DNA from 3 places in the Agarivorans sp. DSG3-1 genome. Region 2 is predicted to be linked to each of the others. Evidence: predicted binding sites of a transcription regulator. Region 2 holds the regulator's gene; each other region holds the start of a gene.
The links. The regulator LexA, encoded in region 2, represses DNA repair genes until DNA is damaged. The targets are predictions, from matches to a motif close to TACTGTATNNNNATACAGTA.
Positions count from the first base shown of each region.

Region 1 (2,276 bases), 890 kb from region 2:
AGTCTAGTTGCTCACTATACTGTCCTAACTGCTGAGTTGCCTCTTCAACCTGAATTTGCGCGTCATGCAAGAGATTATTAATGGTTTCTAATTTGGGGTCTAGCTCAAGTAGTTGGCTGGTTGTTTTGCAAGCTTGGCTGAGCATATCCATAACATTTACTTGATCGTCATGACCAAGTAATTGCGTGAGTTGGTGGCTGCTTTGCTGTAATTCAGTACTGTGTGATAGCCACTGATGTTGTTGCTCGATATCCTGATACTCGCCTTCTTGAAGGGAGAAAGCATCCAGCTCTTTTACTTGGTAATCAAGCAACTGGCGCTGAGCGGCTAGCTCTTTTTGCTGTTGTTCGGCAAGTTCTAGCTCGTTACAGAGCGCTTTCCAGCCTTGGTGAGCTTGTTTTACGTCACCGATTAGCTGAGGATGGGCAGCATATTGGTCCACAATTGATAGCTGTTGGTTTGGCTTTAACAATAGCTGATGAGCATGTTGGCCATGAATACTTACTAAGTATTGGCCAAGGCTTTTTAACTGAGCAAGTGGTACTGCTGTGCCATTAATGTAGGCCTTGGAACGACCTTCTTTTGTTACCACTCGGCGCAGTATGCATTCGTCATCACTCAGTAACTCATTTTGCTGCAACCACAATTGAGCCCGTTGGTTATTGCTTACGTCAAATTGTGCGCTAATTTCAGCCTTATCAGCTTCTTGTCGCACCATTGAGGCTTCTGCTCGATTACCCAAACATAAACCAAGGGCGTCAATGGCAATAGATTTACCCGCTCCGGTTTCACCCGTTATGGTGGTCATTCCTTGATTCAAATCGAGTTCAAGAAATCGAACAATGGCAAAATTTTGTACGCTTAATTGAGTGAGCATTTCAATACCTGTTTATTCATACAGTAACTGTGTAAATATATAGTGCAAGTTTTATTCAAGCAAGCGACATTTTTAAAGATTTTGCTAAATTATGAGAAAGCTATTGTTTTTTTTGCCTTAGTTTACTGAGCTAGTTCAGCATTTATTCAGCTACTAGATAGCTGCAGCTTTTTGTCTAGGTAAGGAACAAGAGGTAGAGCTTACTTAGTTGGTAAACTAGTTGAAGCCGCTGCTTATGCTGTCTATTTTGGCTGGTTTGTGCTTTTCATATACTTTCTAATAAAAAAATATTTCAACTCACTACACTCTCTCGGAATTAGCTACTACGCTTTTAGCTGTCACATTAGTGTCATTAAATTCGTGCATGTTTATCAAACAGTTGTTGTATCTGTGCCGCATAAGTCGGTAGACCAATTCACCTTGAACCACATGGAAGAGATTATGTTGAATAAACGTTTAACACTGAGTGCTTTGGTACTTAGTATGGGCGCAATGGTTAGTGCGCAAACGAGTGCTGAAACGCTTCGCTTATTAACGTGGGGTGGCTATGCGCCTCAGGAAGTGATTGATATGTTCGAAAAGGAAACGGGCATTGAAGTAAAAGTGACTAAATCAAATAACGAAGACATGATTTCAAAGCTTCGAGCCACTGGTGGTTCGGGGTTTGATTTAGCTCAACCTAGCCAAGATCGTATTACTGGCGTACAGCAACAGTTTGGCATCTATCAGCCGATTGATTTGAGCCGTATTGAGCATCAACAAATGATTACCTCTATGCTTGACGCTACCAAGAAAAATACTGCGGTAGGCGACCAGGTATTTGGAGTTCCTCATGTATGGGGTACCAGTGGTTTAGTGGTTAATGGTGAAATGGCCAAAGATGTGGCCGATTACACCGACCTTTGCCAAAAGCAATATGAAGGCAAAATTTCTTACCGCTTGAAGCGCCCAACCTTAATTGGTTTTGCTTTTGCATTGGGTGAAGACCCATTTGCTGCTTATGCTGACCCTGTTAAATACCAGCAAATACTTAATAAAGTTGAAACTGCTTTGGTTGACTGTAAGCCACTGGTAAAAACGTATTGGTCGGGTGGCGATGAATTAATGAACTTGATGCGTTCTCACGAAGTGGTAGCTGCTATGGCTTGGGATGCTGGCGGTTGGAAACTCAATCGTGAGCAGCAAAACATTCAGTTTGTAGCGCCTAAATCTGGAGCATTAGGTTGGATTGATACCTTTGCTATTCCTAAAAAGTCGAAAGCGATTGATGCAGCCTACAAGTGGATCAACTTTGTTATGCGCCCTGAAGTCGCCGCTAAAATTACTGAATCAGCAGGCAATTTTACTGCGTCTAAAGGCTCTGATGCTTACGTAAATGAGTTGGCTAAAGCCCAATTTA
Region 1 covers NZ_CP177241.1:2,532,669-2,534,944, forward strand. Annotated here, with positions in the region: gene recN (DNA repair protein RecN) at 1-877, opposite strand, end outside; gene ACLD71_RS11820 (extracellular solute-binding protein) at 1,319-2,276, shown strand, end outside.
Region 1: a site for LexA is predicted at 884-903, ahead of recN (DNA repair protein RecN). Genes of this name have one in related genera too.

Region 2 (2,276 bases):
GTGAACGAAAGTAACATTGTAAGCGACAAGATCTCTCAAGGGCTAGAGAGTGACTTCAGTTTGAATTTGACTAGCGAGGCCATTGATACTGGTGTTGATAACCTTGAGCTACCGAGTAAGGATTTAGCAGGAAGTGCAAGGATATCAGGTGCGGGCGTAGATATTGGTGCATTTGAGCTTCAGCAATAGTAAGTTTTTTTCAAAAGAAAATTTCGATAGCGCTATCCTGTCAGGATTAGCGCTATTGTTAAGTTCCCTGCTTTAAAAGTTGCTTTAGCATCCAAACATTGCAGCCATTATGGGCTGTACCTTGTAAAGGTGCGGATAAGTGTTTAAAACCGAGGCCTTCGTATAGTTTAATCGCTGCCGACATATTGCTAAGCGTGTCTAGGTAACAGCGAGAAAATCCCTGCTCTAAGGCAAATGCTAGGCAGGCTAAAGAGAGCTTTTTACCGAGACCTTGGCCTCTACCTTCTTCTAGCAAAAATAACTTTTTTAACTCACTGGTATCTTTACTATCGGCAAAAGGCGCAATGCCGCAGCCGCCAACGACCTTGCCATCTAACAAAGCGACCACATATCTACTACGATTTTGCTGTGTATAGTGCTGACTCATATTATCGACTTCAGCATCAGAGGGGCCAAAGCCTTCTCCTACCGCGCCATATTCTTGGCCAACCTGTTTGATTATTCGCTGTAGATCTTGGTCATATTGGGCTGATATTTCGATTATCTCAAGGGTCATTATTGCCTCCTATCACTTTGAATCAACAGTAACAAAATCAGAATTAAGATAAAACCTTGCGTCAAAATGTATGCTGTATATACTAACAGTGTGCTGTATAAACTTACAGGTAGACTATGAAGCCCTTAACGCCCCGCCAAACAGAAGTGTTTGAACTTATTCGCCGCCATATTAACGATACTGGTATGCCTCCAACGCGTGCCGAAATTGCTAAAGAACTAGGATTCCGCTCGGCTAATGCAGCAGAAGAACACCTTAGAGCTTTAGCTAAAAAAGGTGCGATTGAAATGATTCCTGGTGCGTCGCGAGGGATCCGTATTAGCGAAGCGTACTTGCCGGCTAGCGCGAATGAAGCCACTGTAGAACCCGAGCCAGGCTTGCCGTTAATCGGGCAAGTTGCTGCGGGTGAGCCTATTTTGGCGCAGGAGCACGTTGAATCTCATTACGCCGTAGATGCTAACTTATTTAATCCGCATGCCGATTATTTACTGCGAGTACAGGGCATGAGCATGAAAGATATCGGCATTATGGATGGTGATTTATTAGCCGTGCATAAAACTACCGAGGTACACAATGGACAGGTGGTTGTGGCTCGTTTAGATGAAGATGTTACGGTTAAACGTTTTGAGCGTGACGGCAAGATGGTGTACTTACATCCTGAGAATGAAGAGTTATCAACCATTGAAGTTGATCTTGAATATCAGAACATCGAAATAGAAGGTTTAGCGGTAGGTATTATTCGCACTGCCGATTGGATGTAAGCCTTATTCAACAATAAGTTCCCCATTTTGAAGCCCAAATCACTCTGATTTGGGCTTTTGTCGTTAGCATCACATCTTTTGTCTTTATCCACAAAAATCTCAACAATGTATTTACATTTCTTTAACTTAGGGGTTAATTTATAAGCAGTAGGTTGTATTTAGCTGTAATAGCCTATGCTTTTGGGGTGGGGATTTTCCCTTTATTCGCAGCTACTTTCCTAGCATGGAAAGTTGTTGTCGTTGGCTACTGCAAAGGAGAGCGCTGTGGGCCGATGGATTCAGCTATTATTGCTGACATTTTTTTCGTCGCATTTGTTTGCGCAAGAGATGTCTTTTAATTTACGTCCTGGTGTTACTGCCATCAGTGAGCAAGTTTATGGCTTGCACATGACAATTTTCTATATTTGTTGTGCCATTGGTGTTTTGGTATTTGGCGCTATGTTTTGGTCGATTTACCATCACCGTAAATCCAAAGGAGCGGTTCCTGCTCAATTCCACGAAAGCACTAAAGTGGAAATTATTTGGACCATTATTCCCTTTATCATTTTGATAGGCATGGCGATTCCAGCCACTAAAACCTTACTGGCAATGGAAGACCCTTCCGATGCCGACATTACCATTCAAGTGACAGGTTCCCAGTGGAAGTGGCACTACAAGTACTTTGACCAAGATTTAGAGTTTTACAGTGTAATGGCATCTGATTGGGATGAAGTAAACGGCAAACTGGAAAAGCGCAAAAACTATTTGCTTGAAGTTGACCACCCCCTCGT
Region 2 covers NZ_CP177241.1:1,643,952-1,646,227, forward strand. Annotated here, with positions in the region: gene ACLD71_RS07715 (choice-of-anchor Q domain-containing protein) at 1-189, shown strand, start outside; gene ACLD71_RS07720 (GNAT family N-acetyltransferase) at 248-745, opposite strand; gene lexA (transcriptional repressor LexA) at 862-1,506, shown strand; gene coxB (cytochrome c oxidase subunit II) at 1,834-2,276, shown strand, end outside.

Region 3 (2,276 bases), 1.8 Mb from region 2:
GACCAAGTTGTTACGTTCAAAAACCGCTATCATAATTGACAGTACAAACAGATCAAGCATTGACCATTTGCCGATAATGTCAATTATCCTATAAATAACAATACGTTGTCGATTATCTAAATTCATCTTGAATTGCAAGCTGAGCATAATCACGATTAAGCCAACAAGTTTCATAACTGGAACAACTATACTGGCTACAAAAACGACGATGGCAATGCCTACCATATCGTCCTTTATTAAACTAATTACACCAGACATTATTGTTTCGTATTGAGGCGCTCCGCGCGTACTTAGCACGGTAATAGGCATTAGATTAGCGGGGAAAAGGCCCACTGTAGCGGCAATAACAAATGCCCAACACTTTTGCAGGCTGTTTGGGATTCTGGTATGCACTCGCATATGACAGCGTTGGCAATGAGTTTGCTCTTCTGACATGGACAGTTTGCAGTGTCTACAGAGCTTTAAACCCATTTGCTTAGCGGATGTGTACATAACGCTCCCAGTACTCTGCTGGTTCTATCCGTTGAATCAAACGAGTAGATAACAATAGCGTAATACATATACACCAGAGGCCATAACCTAAATCAATATCAGCATATTCAACCAGTTTCACTAGGGCGACTAAAAAGCTGACGATATAAACCTCTATCATGCTCCAGTGAATCAAATCATCTTGAAAATGCAACGCAGTGGCAAGACCTGGCGCTTTCCAACCCTTGCTTAACGACAACGATGTGTAACAAATAAGGCTAAAAAGCAGTATTGGTGCAATGAAACTGGCGATAACAACAGCAAAACCCACTAGGTAATAGCCGTGCTCCAACAGCAATACTGTGCCACGAAGAATGTTAGCTGAGCTGGGTATTCCCAAGAATGTAAAGCTTAATAAAGGGTAAGTATTTGCAAGAGACACCATAATTAAGCAGGTAAGGGCGAGTGCAAATTGGCTAGAAAATCGGGCTCTGTTACCTCGCGCTAAGGTATGCTTACAGCGTGGGCAAATAAGAACTTTACCGGCTCTGCAATGGGCGTGCGTATCCACTAAAAGATCACAACTTGGGCAAATGGATAGCTTTGATAACTCAGAAGATTTCATAATCTACATATTAGCCAAGTCGAGCCAACTATGCTGTAAAAATTTGTCACTAGTAGTTTAAAAATGAATGATGCATACTATCCTGTATATAAAAACAGTAAATGGAGGCAGCGGTGGCTGTAATTATTAAATATGTCGTCGAACGGAACGGTGTAGAGAAAATGACTTTTAGCTCAAAGAAAGAAGCCGATAACTACGACAAAATGTTAGATGTTGCCGATCAACTTACTTTGTTGATTAAGCACGCAGAGCCAAAACTTAACGAGCAACAAGCAGAAAACTTAGGTTTTTACCTTTCATCGCAGCGCAACGCTTTACAACAGGTGCTAAAAGGCCAAGAGTTTGAGCCATCAATGATAGAAGAAGAGGCTTAAAGCTTGGAACAGGTATCAACACGTTATATCACGCTTGGCAAACAGTTAGACGCTATTTTAGACAAAGACCTACCTTACATATCAAACTTAGCAAATTTCTCTGCTTTACTGTGGCTAGAGTTAAGCGACATTAATTGGGTTGGTTGTTATTTAATAAACCAAAACAAAGACACATTATTTTTGGGCCCGTTCCAGGGTAAACCTGCTTGTACCTCTATTACTGTAGGTAAAGGTGTGTGTGGCGAGGCCTTTGCTCAGCAAGAAACTCTAAGAGTGGCTGATGTGCATAGTTTTCCTGGCCACATCGCTTGCGATAGCGCGAGTGAGTCTGAAATTGTGGTGCCATTCCGTTTAAATGGGCAACTCTTTGGGGTAATCGATATTGATAGTCCTAAGCTTTCCCGTTTTGGTGCCGATGACCAAATTGGTATCGAGCATTTAGTTAACGTGCTGGAAAATAACTTGGCGGATGTGCATTTTTAATGGCTTTTCAATATACGCTCACTATAATAGCCGAAATCAGCCCTGTCGCTGTACCAGAAGAGATGTTTAAGAAAGGTCATCATGGAACAAACTAATAAACTGAAAAATAGTAAAGAAGTCATTCAATATTTGGCAATGCAATTTCCTAACTGTTTCTCTACAGAAGGTGAAGCTAAGCCACTTAAAATTGGTATTTTTCAGGATTTAGCTGAACGTCTAAAAGAAGACGAGAAAGTTAGTAATACTGTACTTCGCTCGGCACTGCGCCAATACACTTCAAGCTGGCGCTACCTACATGGCGTTAAAGTGGGTTCTAAGCGAGT
Region 3 covers NZ_CP177241.1:3,420,768-3,423,043, forward strand. Annotated here, with positions in the region: gene ACLD71_RS15840 (paraquat-inducible protein A) at 1-435, opposite strand, end outside; gene ACLD71_RS15845 (paraquat-inducible protein A) at 476-1,042, opposite strand; gene ACLD71_RS15850 (YebG family protein) at 1,210-1,470, shown strand; gene ACLD71_RS15855 (GAF domain-containing protein) at 1,474-1,953, shown strand; gene proQ (RNA chaperone ProQ) at 2,035-2,276, shown strand, end outside.
Region 3: a site for LexA is predicted at 1,177-1,196, ahead of ACLD71_RS15850 (YebG family protein). Genes of this name have one in related genera too.